DNA from 3 places in the Streptomyces sp. NBC_00224 genome. Region 2 is predicted to be linked to each of the others. Evidence: riboswitches for the same ligand, from Rfam matches in the RefSeq annotation. Region 2 holds a riboswitch; each other region holds the start of a gene.

Region 1 (4,425 bases), 3.3 Mb from region 2:
GATCACGGCACGATGCACGGCTCGAACGTGTGGAAGGCCGTGCTGTCGGGGCTGCGCTGCCGCCCCGTCGAGGAGACGGTCGCCGACACCTGGGCCTGGATCGAGTCGATCGGCGGCGAGGCTCCGCAGCGGCCGGACCGCCCCCGGGTCGGACTCGACCCGGAGACGGAGCGGAGGCTGCTGGCGCCGCGGTGATTCGGCTGCGGTTCGTCTGTGGCTGGTCGCGCGGTTCTCCGCGCCCCTGACAGGGGCGCGGTGCCGCACCGCACTGAGGAAAGCTGCTCCGTACCGAGGAAAGCTGCTCCGATACGGCCCTGATGATGCGTCAGAGAGGCAGCAGATCCGGGCGCTTGGGCTCCACGTGGTCGCCCGAGCTCTCGCCGCGCAGCCGTCGTCCGATCCACGGCACCAGGTGCTCGCGCGCCCAGTGGATGTCGTCGCGCCGCACGTCCAGGGTGTTGCGCGGCGGCAGCGGGGGCCACGGCTGGTCCGGGTCGGCCGGGATCTCCAGTCCGAGCACCTGGGCGGCGCGCAGCGCGACCCGGGTGTGCCCCTCCGGCGACAGGTGCAGCCGGTCGCCGTCCCACGCCCGCCTGTCCTGAACGGACTTGAGGGACCACAGGTCGAGCACCGGGCACCCGTAGCGGTCCGCGATGGAGCGCACATGCGCGGTGTACGTGGCGACCTTGCCACGCAGATGCTTGAAGACCGGCACCCCGCGCGTGTCGAACCCGGTGGTCACCATGACCGTGGGGATCGCGCTCTTCAGGTCGGCCACGGCGCGCTCGAAGCGCTCGGCCACGTCGTCCGGGTCGCTGCCCGGCCGGATGATGTCGTTGCCCCCCGCGCAGAAGCTCACCAGGTCGGGTGCGAGCTCCTTGGCCCGCGGCACCTGCTCCTCGACGATCTGGTCGAGGAGCCTGCCGCGGACCGCGAGATTGGCATAGCGAAAGGCCCCCTCCGGTCGCTCGTCTGCCAGTAGCACGGCGAACCTGTCCGCCCAACCGACGAACGCCCCGTCCGGGCCGGGGTCGCCGACACCTTCCGTGAAGCTGTCGCCGATCGCCGTGTACGACCCGAACGTACCGCTGCTGAATGATCTCGAATCGTCTGCCACGAGACCATATCTTTCCCTTATGGGTGTGACCTACGCGACCGTAAGGAGGGGTTGACGGTGGGTGATATAGGCCACCCGGTCAGTTTCCCGCAGCGGGAATACGCGCCAATTGCCGGGCGGGGCAAGGGCGTCAGAGGCTCGCGCCCTGCTGGCGGAGGTAGGCGATCGGGTCGACGTCCGAGCCGTAGTCGGGCGTGGTGCGGATCTCGAAGTGCAGGTGCGGGCCAGTGACGTTGCCGGTGGCGCCGGAGAGCCCGAGCTGCTGGCCCTCGGTCACGGTCTGCCCGGCCGAGACGGAGAACTGCGAGAGGTGGGCGTACTGGGAGTACATGCCGTCGGCGTGCTGGATGACGACCTGGTTGCCGTACGCGCCGCCCCAGCCGGCCGAGACGACCGTGCCCGCGCCGACGGCCTTCACCGTGGTGCCGGTCTCGGCCGCGAAGTCGACGCCCGTGTGGTAGCCGCTGGACCACATGGATCCGGCCATGCGGTACGGGGTGCCGATGCTCACGCTGTCGAGCGGCGCGCGGAAGCCGGAGGCGGAGCCCTGGTTCGCGGTGGCGGACGAGGAGGTGTCGGCGGCGGCCTTGGGGGCGGAGGCGGCCGGGGAGGACTTCGACGTGCGGGGGGCCGACTTCTTCGTACCGGAGTCGTGCGAACCGCTCGCCTTGGCGGAGCCGTGCGGCGCGCCGCCGCCCGGGGCCTTCGCCCCGAGGGTGAGCTTCATGCCCGGGCGGATCAGCGCCGGGTCGGAGCCGACGACCTCGCGGTTGTCCTTGTAGAGCCGCTGCCAGCCGCCGAGCCGGTGGTCCTCGGCGATCCGCGACAGGCAGTCGCCGCTCTTGACCTTGTACGTGGTGGGCGCGGTCTGCGGAGCGGCGGCGAAGGCCCCGGCGGCGCGGACGGCCTGCTGAGGCGCGGTGGCGGGGGCGGCGGTCTGCGCCGCGGCGTGCGCGCCGGTGGCGCCCAGCAGCGGGATGGCGAGCGCGGCGCCGCCCGTACCGGCGGCGACCATGCCCCGGGATATCGGGCTGGACTTGGGACGGCGGTGCTTACCCTTCGCGGGCATGGCGGATTCCTCTCCGGCGCCTGCGAGGTGAGCTGTCGGGTTCGGGCTGGAGCTGCCCGGCCGGGGCACCGCGTGCGGTGTTCCGGCTTCACCCCGAGCCGTGCCGGAATTCCGGACGGCGCTTACCTGGGTCCCCCGCTCCTGCCACGCGTGGATGGGTGCGGATTCCGAGCGGTGGCAGGATTCGGCGGTCCACCCGGATTGCGGTGACCGTAAGCGAGCCCGGCGGGCCACGACAAGTGCCCATTCGCCTTCGGCATTCCCGGCCGGGAATTCCTCCGGGAATTGCGGTCACCCTGCGTCGACCGGAATTCCCAACAGGCCCCGCCGGACGGGGGAATTCATTCGGGGCCGCCACCACGGAACGTCACGGATATGACGCTGCTCACGGGCAACCTCCCCTTCCTGCCGGGGAGATGGACAGGGTGCATCAAATCGCCCAATCAGGGTGAAAGTCCTAACCCATTCACCCCTTCCCGCCACCGATCGCCCCACTCTGTCCAGTTTTAGCCATTACATCCCGATGAAGATCTTTACCGCGCCAAGAACGCGAATTCCTTATGCCGGACGCGCGCTCAGCCGCCGGAATCGGAACACCGTCGCATCAAGATCGCCCCGCAGTCCGGTGTCCAGGCCCCGATGCAGCAATACCGCTCCCCTGTGTACGGCCCCGGTGTCCAGGCACCGATAGGCCGCCGCCGGGTCCAGGCCGCGCAGCCGCACGGCCGGGGGGCACTCGCCGTAGCGCTGGGCCTGGAGGTACGCGAGGACCACGGTGTCGTCGCCGCGCACGTACTGGACGGCGCTGAGCCCGCCCCTCGGTGGCCGCAGCCGGTACTGGGCCCCGAGCTGCACCACCGGCCGGATCGCCTTGTAGAGCTCCACCCACCCGCGCGCCTCGGCCAGTTCGGCCTCGCTCCACCGGCTGAGGTCGCCGCCGACGCCGAGCACCCCGGCCATCGCGCTCACGAAGCGGAAGCGCAGGCTGCTGCGGCGGCCGTTGAGCAGGGTGTTGGGGCTGTCGGTGACCCAGGCGGCCATCACCCGGGCCGGGTGCAGCTGGCTGAAGCCGTCCTGGATGGCGAGCCGGTCCAGCGGGTCGGTGTTGTCGGAGGTCCACACCTGGTCCGTACGGGAGAGGATGCCGAGGTCGATCCGGCCGCCGCCGCCCGAACAGGACTCGAAGTCGACCGAGGGGTGTGCGGCCCGCAGCCGGTCCAACAGGCCGTACAGCGCCCGGACATGCTCGGTCCAGAGCCTCTGCGGATACTCCTCCCCGGGCCAGCCCGCATCGGTGAAGCAGCGGTTGAAGTCCCACTTCACATAGTCGACGGGCGCACTCGAAAGAAGCCCGTCCAGCTGCTCCCAGAGGTACTCCTGGACGTCCGGGCGGGCCAGGTTGAGCACGAGCTGATTGCGGAACTCGGTGCGCCGGCGTCCGCTCTGGTGCTGCACCCACTCCGGGTGCGCCCGGTACAGCGCACTGTCGGCGTTGACCATCTCCGGCTCGACCCAGATCCCGAACCGCATGCCCAGCACGTGCACTTCGTCCGCGAGCGGCTTGAGGCCGCCGGGGAAGCGCTCGGGGTTGGGCGTCCAGTCGCCGAGCCCGGCCGCGTCGTGGGTGCGCTCCCCGAACCAGCCGTCGTCGATCACGAACAGCTCGACGCCCATCGCGGCCGCCCGGTGCGCCAGCGCCCGCTGCTGAGGCTCGGAGATGTCGAACCCGGTGGCCTCCCAGGAGTTGAAGAGCACCGGCCGCACCCGCTCGGCATCCGGGATCACCCGGGCCAGCTGCCAGGCGTGCCACTCCCGGCTGGCCCCGCCGAAGCCGTCCGGGCTCCACAACCCGGCGAAGACCGGTGTGGTGTACGAGTCGCCGGGCGCGAGCGACAGCAGCCCGGAGTCGTCGTACCCGGCGCCGCCGCTGATCTGCACCCGGCCGTCCGGCAGGTGCTGGACGGCGATGCGCCAGGACCCGGACCAGCCGAGCGCGCACCCGTACACCTCGCCGCTCTCCTCGGTGGCGGCGCCCTCGGCGTCCAGGGCGACCCAGGGCAGGTGCTGGTGGCCGGTGTGGCCGCGGCGGCTGCCGAGCACCTTGTCGCCCGGGGTGAGGTCGGCCCGTACGAGCCGGGACTCGGCGGCCCAGCGGCCGTGCAGCTGGCTGAGCCGCCAGCCGTCGCGCAGCGGCAGCGTCCACACGGCGGCGTCGGCCCGCAGCAGCTCCAGGTCCGGG
Region 2 (4,425 bases):
CCTCATCGGCAACGGCGTGTACGCGCTGCTGCGCAACCCGGAGCAGCGCGAGCGGCTCCAGGCCTCGCTCGCGGCCGGGGAGACGGACCTGCTGGACACCGGCATCGAGGAACTGCTGCGCTACGACGGGCCCGTGGAGCTCGCCACCTGGCGGTTCGCCACCCGCCCGCTGACGATCGGGGGTCAGGACATCGCCGCCGGCGACCCGGTGCTCGTCGTCCTCGCCTCCGCCGACCGCGACCCCGAGCGGTTCGGCGACCCGGACACGCTCGACCTCGGCCGCCGCGACAACCAGCATCTCGGCTACGGCCACGGCATCCACTACTGCCTGGGCGCCCCGCTCGCCCGCCTGGAGGCGAGGACCGCGCTGGCGACCCTGTTGCGCCGCCTTCCTGACCTGCGGCTCGGGGCGGATCCTGCCGATTTGCGCTGGCGCGGCGGGCTCATCATGCGTGGACTGCGCACGCTTCCGGTCGAGTTCACACCCACCGGAACTGACGGTTCGTCAAAACTGTGACTTTGGCGTTATCGCGGGTGCATCGACTTGTGACAAGCGTTCGAGTACGGCTACGTTCACCCCTCGACTCGGCAAACCAGGCTCAACGCCCGGCCCAGTAGTCACAGACGTCGTCACACGGAAGGCCACAGCATGCGCTCCGGGAACGGACGGCACCGCCGACCCCGCCAGGCTCCCGCACTCGTCGTCGCGGCGGGGGTGACCGGCTCGGCCCTAGCCCTTCCGCTCTTCGCGGCGAGCGGTGCGAGCGCCGCCTCCGCGACCACGTGGGACCGCGTCGCGGAGTGCGAGAGCGGCGGCGCGTGGAGCGCCGACTTCGGCAACGGCCTGTACGGCGGCCTCCAGCTCTCCCAGGAGACCTGGGAGACCTACGGCGGCACGGCGTACGCCTCGCGCCCCGATATGGCCAGCCGCGCGCAGCAGATAGCCGTCGCCGAGAAGGTGCTCGCCGCGAAGGGCCCCAAGGCCTTCACGAGCTGCTCGACGGTCTCCGGGCTCACCTCGGGCGGCGGCGCGCCGGCCGTCGACCCGGGCGCCACGCCCTCGCCGTACGTCCCCTCGGAGGAGGGAGCCGCGACCCCGGACGCCTCCACTCCGTCCGCGCCCGCGAAGACGACTCCGGCGCCCACGAAGCCGTCCGGTTCGGCCTCCACCGCGCCCAAGCCGTCCACGAAGCCGTCCGCGCCGGCCACGGGCACGAGCGGGCAGCCCGGGTCCACGACGCCCTCCAGTCCGGCCACCGGCTCCACGGACTCGGCCTCCGGCGGCAAGCACCGCGGCACGCCGGACACGGCCGAGAGCGGCACCCCCGCGACCACCGAGCCGGGCAATACGGACAACAGCCATGAATCGGGGCGCCACGCCTCGCGAGGTGACGCCGACTCACGCGAGGCGGGTGACGCGCTCACCGAGGGCGGCGACTACACCGTCCGCGTCGGCGACAACCTGTGGGACATCTCGCGCTCGCACAAGGTCGAGGGCGGCTGGTCCGCGCTCTACAAGGCGAACGAGAAGACGATCGGCTCCGACCCGAACCTCATCCTGCCCGGCCAGAGCCTTGATCTGAACCTGGCAAATACGGACAACCCGGCCCCGGCCAAGGGGTAGTTCAGGGGCCTATGTCCGCTTCTGCGCAAGTGAGACATGGGTCTCTTTCCGTCAACTGGCGTGTCCCGTCCGTCCGGTACGGGCGTTACGCCCCCGACCTGCGGAAACAGAGGTTGTGGAGGGGCATGTGGGGGCGATTTCTCCCCGATGTGCCCCTTTGAACATCAGGGGTTGGTGTGATTACGGTCGGAGCGCTCGTCACCACGGGCCCCTTCGACCGGGAACGCCGAATCCTGCCGCCGGTCGCGGGGAACAGTCGACGCTCGATGCGCCGTAGGCAGGAGCGGGGGACCCAAGGTAAGCGCCGGGCCCGGCCGTTGAAGGACGTACGCCATACGGCGGGACGTACGAGACGGCCGACGGGACCGGCTTGGGGTGAAGACGCGCCTAGCGGCGCGGCCGGGCCACTCACTCGCCCGAACCCGACAGCTCACCTCGCAGGCGTCGGTGAGGAGAACTCCATGCTGCTTTCCGGCAAGGGCAAGCACCGTCGCCCGTCCAAGGCCGTCCGCGTCGCCACGCTCGCCGGTGTCACCGGTGCGGCCGTCGCCGCCCCGCTGATGGCCGCGGGCTCCGCCTCCGCCGCCTCCGTCTCCACCTGGGACGCGGTCGCCCAGTGCGAGTCCGGTGGCAACTGGTCCATCAACACCGGCAACGGCTACTACGGCGGTCTGCAGTTCTCGCAGTCCTCCTGGGCCGCGGCCGGCGGCACCCAGTACGCCTCCCGCGCCGACCTGGCCACCAAGGGCCAGCAGATAGCCACCGCCGAGAAGCTGCTCGCGATGCAGGGGCCGGGCGCCTGGGCCTGCGCCGGTGCGGGCAACCTGACGTCCGGTGGCGCGTCCGCGAAGGTGGACACGTCCGGCTCGTCCTCCAAGGCCGCCACCCCCAAGGCCGCCCCGGCCCCGAAGCGCGAGTCCGCGCCCGCCTCGCGGAGCGAGTCCCGCCCCGCCCCGGTCAAGACCGGCTCCGGCGAGTACAAGGTGAAGGCCGGCGACACCCTCGGCTCCATCGCCGCCGCGCACGGCGTCAAGGGCGGCTGGCAGAAGCTGTTCGAGCTGAACAAGGACGTAGTGAAGGACGCGAACCTGATCTACGTGAACCAGCAGCTCCACCTGAGCTAGTCGCTCCGCGTCATCCGGCCGCAGGTGATCTGTGGCTGAGCGCGCAGTTCCCCGCGCCCCTAATGATGCGGGCACCTACAGGGGCGCGGGGAACTGCGCGACCAGCCCCCACCGGCCCGCAGATGATCCACGCACCCGCCCCCGCGGGCCCGCACGTGATCCACTCCGCTGAAAGCTGAACCCGTCGCCCCCGCCCCCCCGCCAGGGGGATTGTTTTGTTCGGGAACATTTTGCCCCCCGTTTCGTCCCACGGGCCGGTCGGTCGGCTGGTGGATGCCCCGGAGGCGGTTAGGCTCAGGGGTGCCGGACCACGCGGCCCGGCGTATTCGCGTCACATCCCAGAAGGAGATGCTCGTGCCGTCCATCGACGTCGTCGTAGCCCGGGAAATCCTGGACTCCCGAGGCAACCCCACGGTCGAGGTCGAGGTCGGCCTCGACGACGGCAGCACGGGTCGTGCCGCCGTCCCGTCCGGCGCCTCCACCGGTGCCTTCGAGGCAATCGAGCTCCGCGACGGTGACCCCAACCGTTACCAGGGCAAGGGCGTCGAGAAGGCCGTCCTCGCCGTGATCGAGCAGATCGGCCCGGAGCTCGTCGGCTACGACGCCACCGAGCAGCGCCTGATCGACCAGGCGATGTTCGACCTGGACGCCACGGAGAACAAGGGCTCGCTCGGCGCCAACGCCATCCTCGGCGTCTCGCTCGCCGTCGCGCACGCCGCCTCCGAGGCCAGCGACCTCCCGCTGTTCCGCTACCTGGGCGGCCCGAACGCGCACCTGCTGCCCGTTCCGATGATGAACATCCTCAACGGTGGGTCGCACGCCGACTCCAACGTCGACATCCAGGAGTTCATGATCGCCCCGATCGGCGCGGAGTCCTTCTCCGAGGCGCTGCGCTGGGGTGCCGAGGTCTACCACACCCTCAAGGCCGTCCTGAAGCGCAAGGGCCTGTCCACCGGCCTCGGTGACGAGGGCGGCTTCGCCCCGAACCTGGACTCCAACCGCGCCGCCCTGGACCTGATCCTGGAGGCCATCAAGGAGGCCGGTTACGCCCCGGGCAAGGACATCGCGCTCGCGCTCGACGTCGCCGCGTCCGAGTTCTACAAGGACGGCAAGTACGAGTTCGAGGGCCAGTCCCGCTCGGCCGCCGAGATGACCGAGTACTACGAGGAGCTCGTCTCCGCGTACCCGATGGTCTCCATCGAGGACCCGCTGTACGAGGACGACTGGGCCGGCTGGAAGACCCTCACCGACAAGCTGGGCACCAAGGTCCAGATCGTCGGCGACGACCTCTTCGTCACCAACCCGGAGCGCCTGGCCCGCGGCATCGAGGAGGGCTCCGCCAACGCCCTGCTCGTCAAGGTCAACCAGATCGGTTCGCTGACCGAGACCCTGGACGCCGTCGAGATGGCCCAGCGCAACGGCTTCAAGTGCATGATGTCCCACCGCTCCGGCGAGACCGAGGACGTCACCATCGCCGACCTCGCCGTCGCGGTGAACTGCGGTCAGATCAAGACCGGCGCCCCGGCCCGCTCGGACCGCGTCGCCAAGTACAACCAGCTGCTGCGCATCGAGGAGATCCTCGACGACGCGGCGGTGTACGCGGGCCGCAGCGCCTTCCCGCGCTTCAAGGGCTGATCAGCCGACCGGCTGAGCAGTCCTGACATGGGCTGACCGCCC
Region 3 (4,425 bases), 2.2 Mb from region 2:
CCCATCATAACGGCCTGTACGTCCTGTACATTTTTTACAGAGACATCGGCACGAGAGAAGAGGTACGTCATGCACGGCCCGTCCGCCCGCCACGTCCTGCCCGAATTCTCCGAGCGCACCTCGACCGGGGTCCGCACCCTCGATCCGTACTCCAAGCTCCTGGAGGAGCGGATCATCTTCCTCGGCACCCCCGTCGACGACACCGCGGCCAACGACGTAATGGCCCAGTTCATGCACCTGGAGCACGCCGACCCGGACCGCGACATCTCGCTGTACATCAACTCCCCCGGCGGCTCGCTCACCGCGATGGCGGCGATCTACGACACCATGCGGTTCGTCACCTGCGACGTGGAGACGGTGTGCATGGGCCAGGCCGCCTCGGCCGCGGCCGTGCTGCTGGCCGCGGGCGCCCCGGGCAAGCGGCTCGCACTGCCCGGCGCGCGGGTCCTGATCCATCAGCCCTCGGTCGCCGAGCCGATCCAGGGACAGCCGTCCGACCTGGAGATCTACGCCAATGAACTCCAGCGCGGACGCGAGCTGTTGACGGAGCTGCTGGCCCGGCACACCGGGCGGTCCGTCGAGCGGATCAGCGCCGACATCGAGCGGGACACCATCCTCGACGCCACCGCGGCCGCCGAGTACGGGCTGGTCGACCACGTCGTCACCAGCCGCAAGAACTCGGCCCCGGCGCAAGGGAGGTAGAGCCGTGCTGCCGGAACTTCCGCCGCTGCCCGCGCTGACGCGTGCCGAGGGCGAGTTCATCGACGCGTACCTCGACGCGCTCGACAGGCTGGGCCGGATCAACCCCGCCCGGCACCGCGACACCTACGGCGCGCTACGGGCCGCGCAGGCGCTCGTCGGGCAGGCCGTGGCGCTGCGGGACGCGCTGACGACCATGCATCGGCGCGGCGAGTCGGAGCTGCACTCCGAGACGCTGGCGCGGGCCCTTCGGCTGCTCGACGGGGAGCGCCGGGCGGGCCGTCTGACGGTGCCGCCGCCGTCATCCGCGAGTTGACGCTCCGGTGTCCGTGCACCCCCGCGCGGGTACGAGTCGGCCTCCCCCGTTCGCACCATCCGATGGTCCGAACGACGTACCGCAGGTGTTGCTCCGAATGCGCAGACACCGAACGGAATGAATCGTTCCAGCGCCGGTGCGACGCAGGTCGGACAGCCCGTCAGGAGCGTTGAAACATAGATGTACACCTGAATGGGTCAGTCGTGAGGAGCCTCACAAAACGCCGTTTCGGCTCGGAAATCCGACACTTCGTGGGTCAAGATCCCTTCCGACGACAAGCCCCCGCCACCGCGGCGGGGCGGTCCGGGCGGACGCCGAGTCCTGCCGCCGCACCCGGATGACTGGTCGACTGAGTGGATCGGCAGGAGTGGAGGACCCAAGCAGTGCGGGCCCACCGGGAGACCGGGAGGCCCTTGGGGTGAAGCCGCGCGAGCGGCCGGGCATCTTCGCCAGTCCGAACCCGACAGGTCATCCTTCGCAGGCGGTTTGACGAAGGGTCGCGCATGACTGCGCAGAATTACGTCCCGTCCCTGTTGAGTCGAGTCGGGGCGGTCTCCGCCCTCACGCTCGCCGCCGTCGGCGGCACGATGCTGGTGCCAGGAGCCGGCAGTGAGGCGAGCGCCGCGACACTCGCGACGAAGGCGCTCAACGTCGCCGCGTCGAAGAAGGGCGCGCCTTACAAGTACGGTGCCAGCGGCCCGTACCGGTTCGACTGCTCGGGGCTCACCCTCTACTCGTTCAAGCAGGCGGGCAAGAAGCTGCCCCGCACCACCCAGCAGCAGTACAACAGCACCCGGCACATCTCGTCGTCCGCGCGCCAGCGCGGGGACCTGGTGTTCTTCCACTCCGGCTCGAACGTCTACCACGTGGGGATCTACGCCGGGAACGGCAAGATATGGCACTCCCCCAAGACCGGGTCCGTAGTGCGGCTGGAGAAGATCTGGTCCAAGGGCGTCTGGTACGGGCGCGTGCGCTGACGCACGGCACGAGGGCCTGTCCGGTGGTACGGCGGGCCGGTGAGCGCCGCCGCTTGCGCTCACCGGCCCGCAGCCGGATCACCCCGCTCCCGGCGGAGCGCTCAGCTCTGGACCGGTACCGTCCACGGCAGCGCGATCCAGACGGTCTTGCCGCCCTCCGGCGTCGGGGTGACCGACAGCCGCCCCCCGCACTCGGCGGCGAGCCAGCGGATGATCACCATGCCGCGCCCGTTGTCCTGCTGGACGGCGGCGGGAAGACGTTTCGGCCAGCGGGGATGGCTGTCGGTGACACCGATGTGGAGCTGCTCGTCGCGCTCCAGGCGCAGCTCCACGGTGAACGTGGGCGACTGGCCGAACGTATGCTGCACGGCGTTGGTCGCGAGCTCGGAGACGATCAGGCGGATCGTATCGGCGGTGTCGGCGTCCGACGGAAGACCCCATTCGGTGAGTACGCCGACGACGTGTCTACGGGCGACGGAGACCGAGGCGGGATCGCTCGGCAGAGTGACGGTTGATTCTTGGTGGTCTGCCATGGCGACGCTGTCCCTTTCCCACCCGGGCCGGCCTGCTGGGCTCGTAGCGAGCGGACAAACGCGAGGACGCCCCGGACTTGTGCTTCGCGCCAGAGTGCCACTCATCGTGCCGCCGGATGCGCCGATCCACCAAGATGTGCATATATCTGTCCCTCAAAGCGGTGAACTCTGCGACGAAGGACCGTATTTGGGCGCCACACTTGCCCATCGCCCGAATCCCGGCCGGGCGGAAGGAGGCCGACATGTGGCACGGGCCCGCGGTACGCCGCCGCAAACTCGGCGAGGAACTGCGCCGGCTGCGCTGCGCGGCGGCCCTCACGAGCGGCGAGGTCGCCGGGCAGCTGGGCTGGCACCAGTCCAAGGTGAGCCGGATCGAGACCGGCCGCAGCGGGGTGAAGCCCGCCGACGTGGCCCGGCTCCTTGAGGTGTACGGGGTGGCCGACCCCGAACTGCGGGCGCTGCTCGAAGCGCTGGCGGGGGCGGCGGACGGGCGCGGTGGCCAGTGGTGGCAGGCCTACCGCGGGCTGCTGCCGCCGCAGTACCGGGACTTCATCAGCCTGGAGTCACAGGCGTCGGCGGCGCGCACCCTGGAGACGTCCGTGGTGCCGGGGCTGCTCCAGACGCCCGAGTACGCCCGCGCGGTGACCCGGGCGGCCCTGGGCTGGCCGGACGCGGCGCGGGTGGACTCCCTGGTGGAGGTGCGCCTGGCGCGCCAGGAGGTGCTGCGGGCCGATCCCCCGCTGGAGCTGAGCGCGGTGGTCGACGAGGCGGCACTGCACCGCGAGGTGGGCGGGGCGCCCGCGATGCGGCGACAGTTGCGCCATCTCCTGGAGGCGGCTCAGCTGCCGCAAGTCCGGTTGCGGGTGGTGCCTTTCAGCAGCGGTGGCCATATCGGGCTCACCGGGCCTTTCATTATCTTCTCCTTTCCGAACATTTCCGATCTGGACGTTGTGGTTATCGACCACTTGACGAGTAGCCTCTATCTCGAACGGAGAGAAGACCTTGAGGCGTACAGCGCCGCGTTCCACATGGCCGAGGCGCAGGCCCTCTCGTTCAAGGAATCATTGAATCTCATCGCCGGGATGGCTGACGGCGTGTAAGGGAGGCATGATGCCCGCACCCCTCGCGCATGTACCTTCCAGCACTTCTCTGAACGGTGCGCAGTGGCGGCGCAGCAGCCGTAGTACAGGAATGAACAATTGCGTCGAGGCCGCATTCCTCGACGCCGGACTGCTCGCCGTCCGTGATTCCAAGCGGACCGCCGGACCCGCGCTGCTCTTCGGAGCGCGGGCCTGGCACAGCTTCCTTTCCGGCCTGCCGGTCGAGCTCAACGAGGCGCCCGACAGCAGGAGTTGAGAATGCGAACGGGGGACTAGGCGGTGGGCCCGGTCCGCAGGATCGTGTCCACCGCCCACTGGATCTGAGACTCGCTCAGATCGGCCCGGGCGGTCAGCCGCAGCCGGGAGATGCCGTCCGGCACCGACGGCGGCCGGAAGCACCCCACCGCCAGACCCGCGCCCCGGCAGTCGGCCGCCCAGGCCACCGCCCGCTCCGGCGACGGCGCCCGCACCGAGACCACGGCCGCGTCCGGGCGCGCCGCCTCCAGGCCCGCCGCCGTCAGCCGTTCGTACAGTTCGGCGGCCACGGCCCGGGCCCGCCCCGCCCGCTCCGGCTCGGCCTCCAGGAGCCGCAGCGCCGCGAGCGCGCCGCCCACCGCCGCGGGTGCGAGCCCGGTGTCGAAGATGAACGTACGGGCGGCGTTGACCAGGTGCCGGATGACCCGGGCGGGGCCCAGGACCGCGCCGCCCTGACTGCCGAGCGACTTCGACAGGGTGAGGGTGGCCACCACGTCGTCCGCGCCCGCCAGCCCGGCGGCGTGCAGCCCGCCCCGCCCGCCCTC

The links. A riboswitch is a leader RNA that binds a small molecule or an ion and turns the genes downstream of it on or off. The one in region 2 is predicted to bind cyclic di-AMP.
Region 1: it holds a riboswitch for cyclic di-AMP, as region 2 does, so the genes downstream of both, OG965_RS33160 (peptidoglycan DD-metalloendopeptidase family protein) here and OG965_RS18185 (transglycosylase family protein) in region 2, are expected to answer to the same signal.
Region 3: it holds a riboswitch for cyclic di-AMP, as region 2 does, so the genes downstream of both, OG965_RS08640 (C40 family peptidase) here and OG965_RS18185 (transglycosylase family protein) in region 2, are expected to answer to the same signal.

Annotation. Positions count from the first base shown of each region.
Region 1 is NZ_CP108106.1:7,442,018-7,446,442, reverse strand. Features, by position in the region: gene OG965_RS33170 (NAD-dependent epimerase/dehydratase family protein) at 1-195, shown strand, start outside; gene OG965_RS33165 (SGNH/GDSL hydrolase family protein) at 326-1,117, opposite strand; gene OG965_RS33160 (peptidoglycan DD-metalloendopeptidase family protein) at 1,248-2,186, opposite strand; cyclic di-AMP (ydaO/yuaA leader) riboswitch at 2,191-2,357, opposite strand; gene OG965_RS33155 (alpha-galactosidase) at 2,745-4,425, opposite strand, start outside.
Region 2 is NZ_CP108106.1:4,104,746-4,109,170, reverse strand. Features, by position in the region: gene OG965_RS18195 (cytochrome P450) at 1-517, shown strand, start outside; gene OG965_RS18190 (transglycosylase family protein) at 650-1,624, shown strand; cyclic di-AMP (ydaO/yuaA leader) riboswitch at 1,884-2,083, shown strand; gene OG965_RS18185 (transglycosylase family protein) at 2,086-2,748, shown strand; gene eno (phosphopyruvate hydratase) at 3,097-4,383, shown strand.
Region 3 is NZ_CP108106.1:1,941,814-1,946,238, forward strand. Features, by position in the region: gene OG965_RS08630 (ATP-dependent Clp protease proteolytic subunit) at 70-702, shown strand; gene OG965_RS08635 (hypothetical protein) at 707-1,015, shown strand; cyclic di-AMP (ydaO/yuaA leader) riboswitch at 1,331-1,515, shown strand; gene OG965_RS08640 (C40 family peptidase) at 1,519-1,992, shown strand; gene OG965_RS08645 (ATP-binding protein) at 2,094-2,525, opposite strand; gene OG965_RS08650 (helix-turn-helix domain-containing protein) at 2,768-3,625, shown strand; gene OG965_RS08655 (DUF397 domain-containing protein) at 3,636-3,881, shown strand; gene OG965_RS08660 (8-amino-7-oxononanoate synthase) at 3,898-4,425, opposite strand, start outside.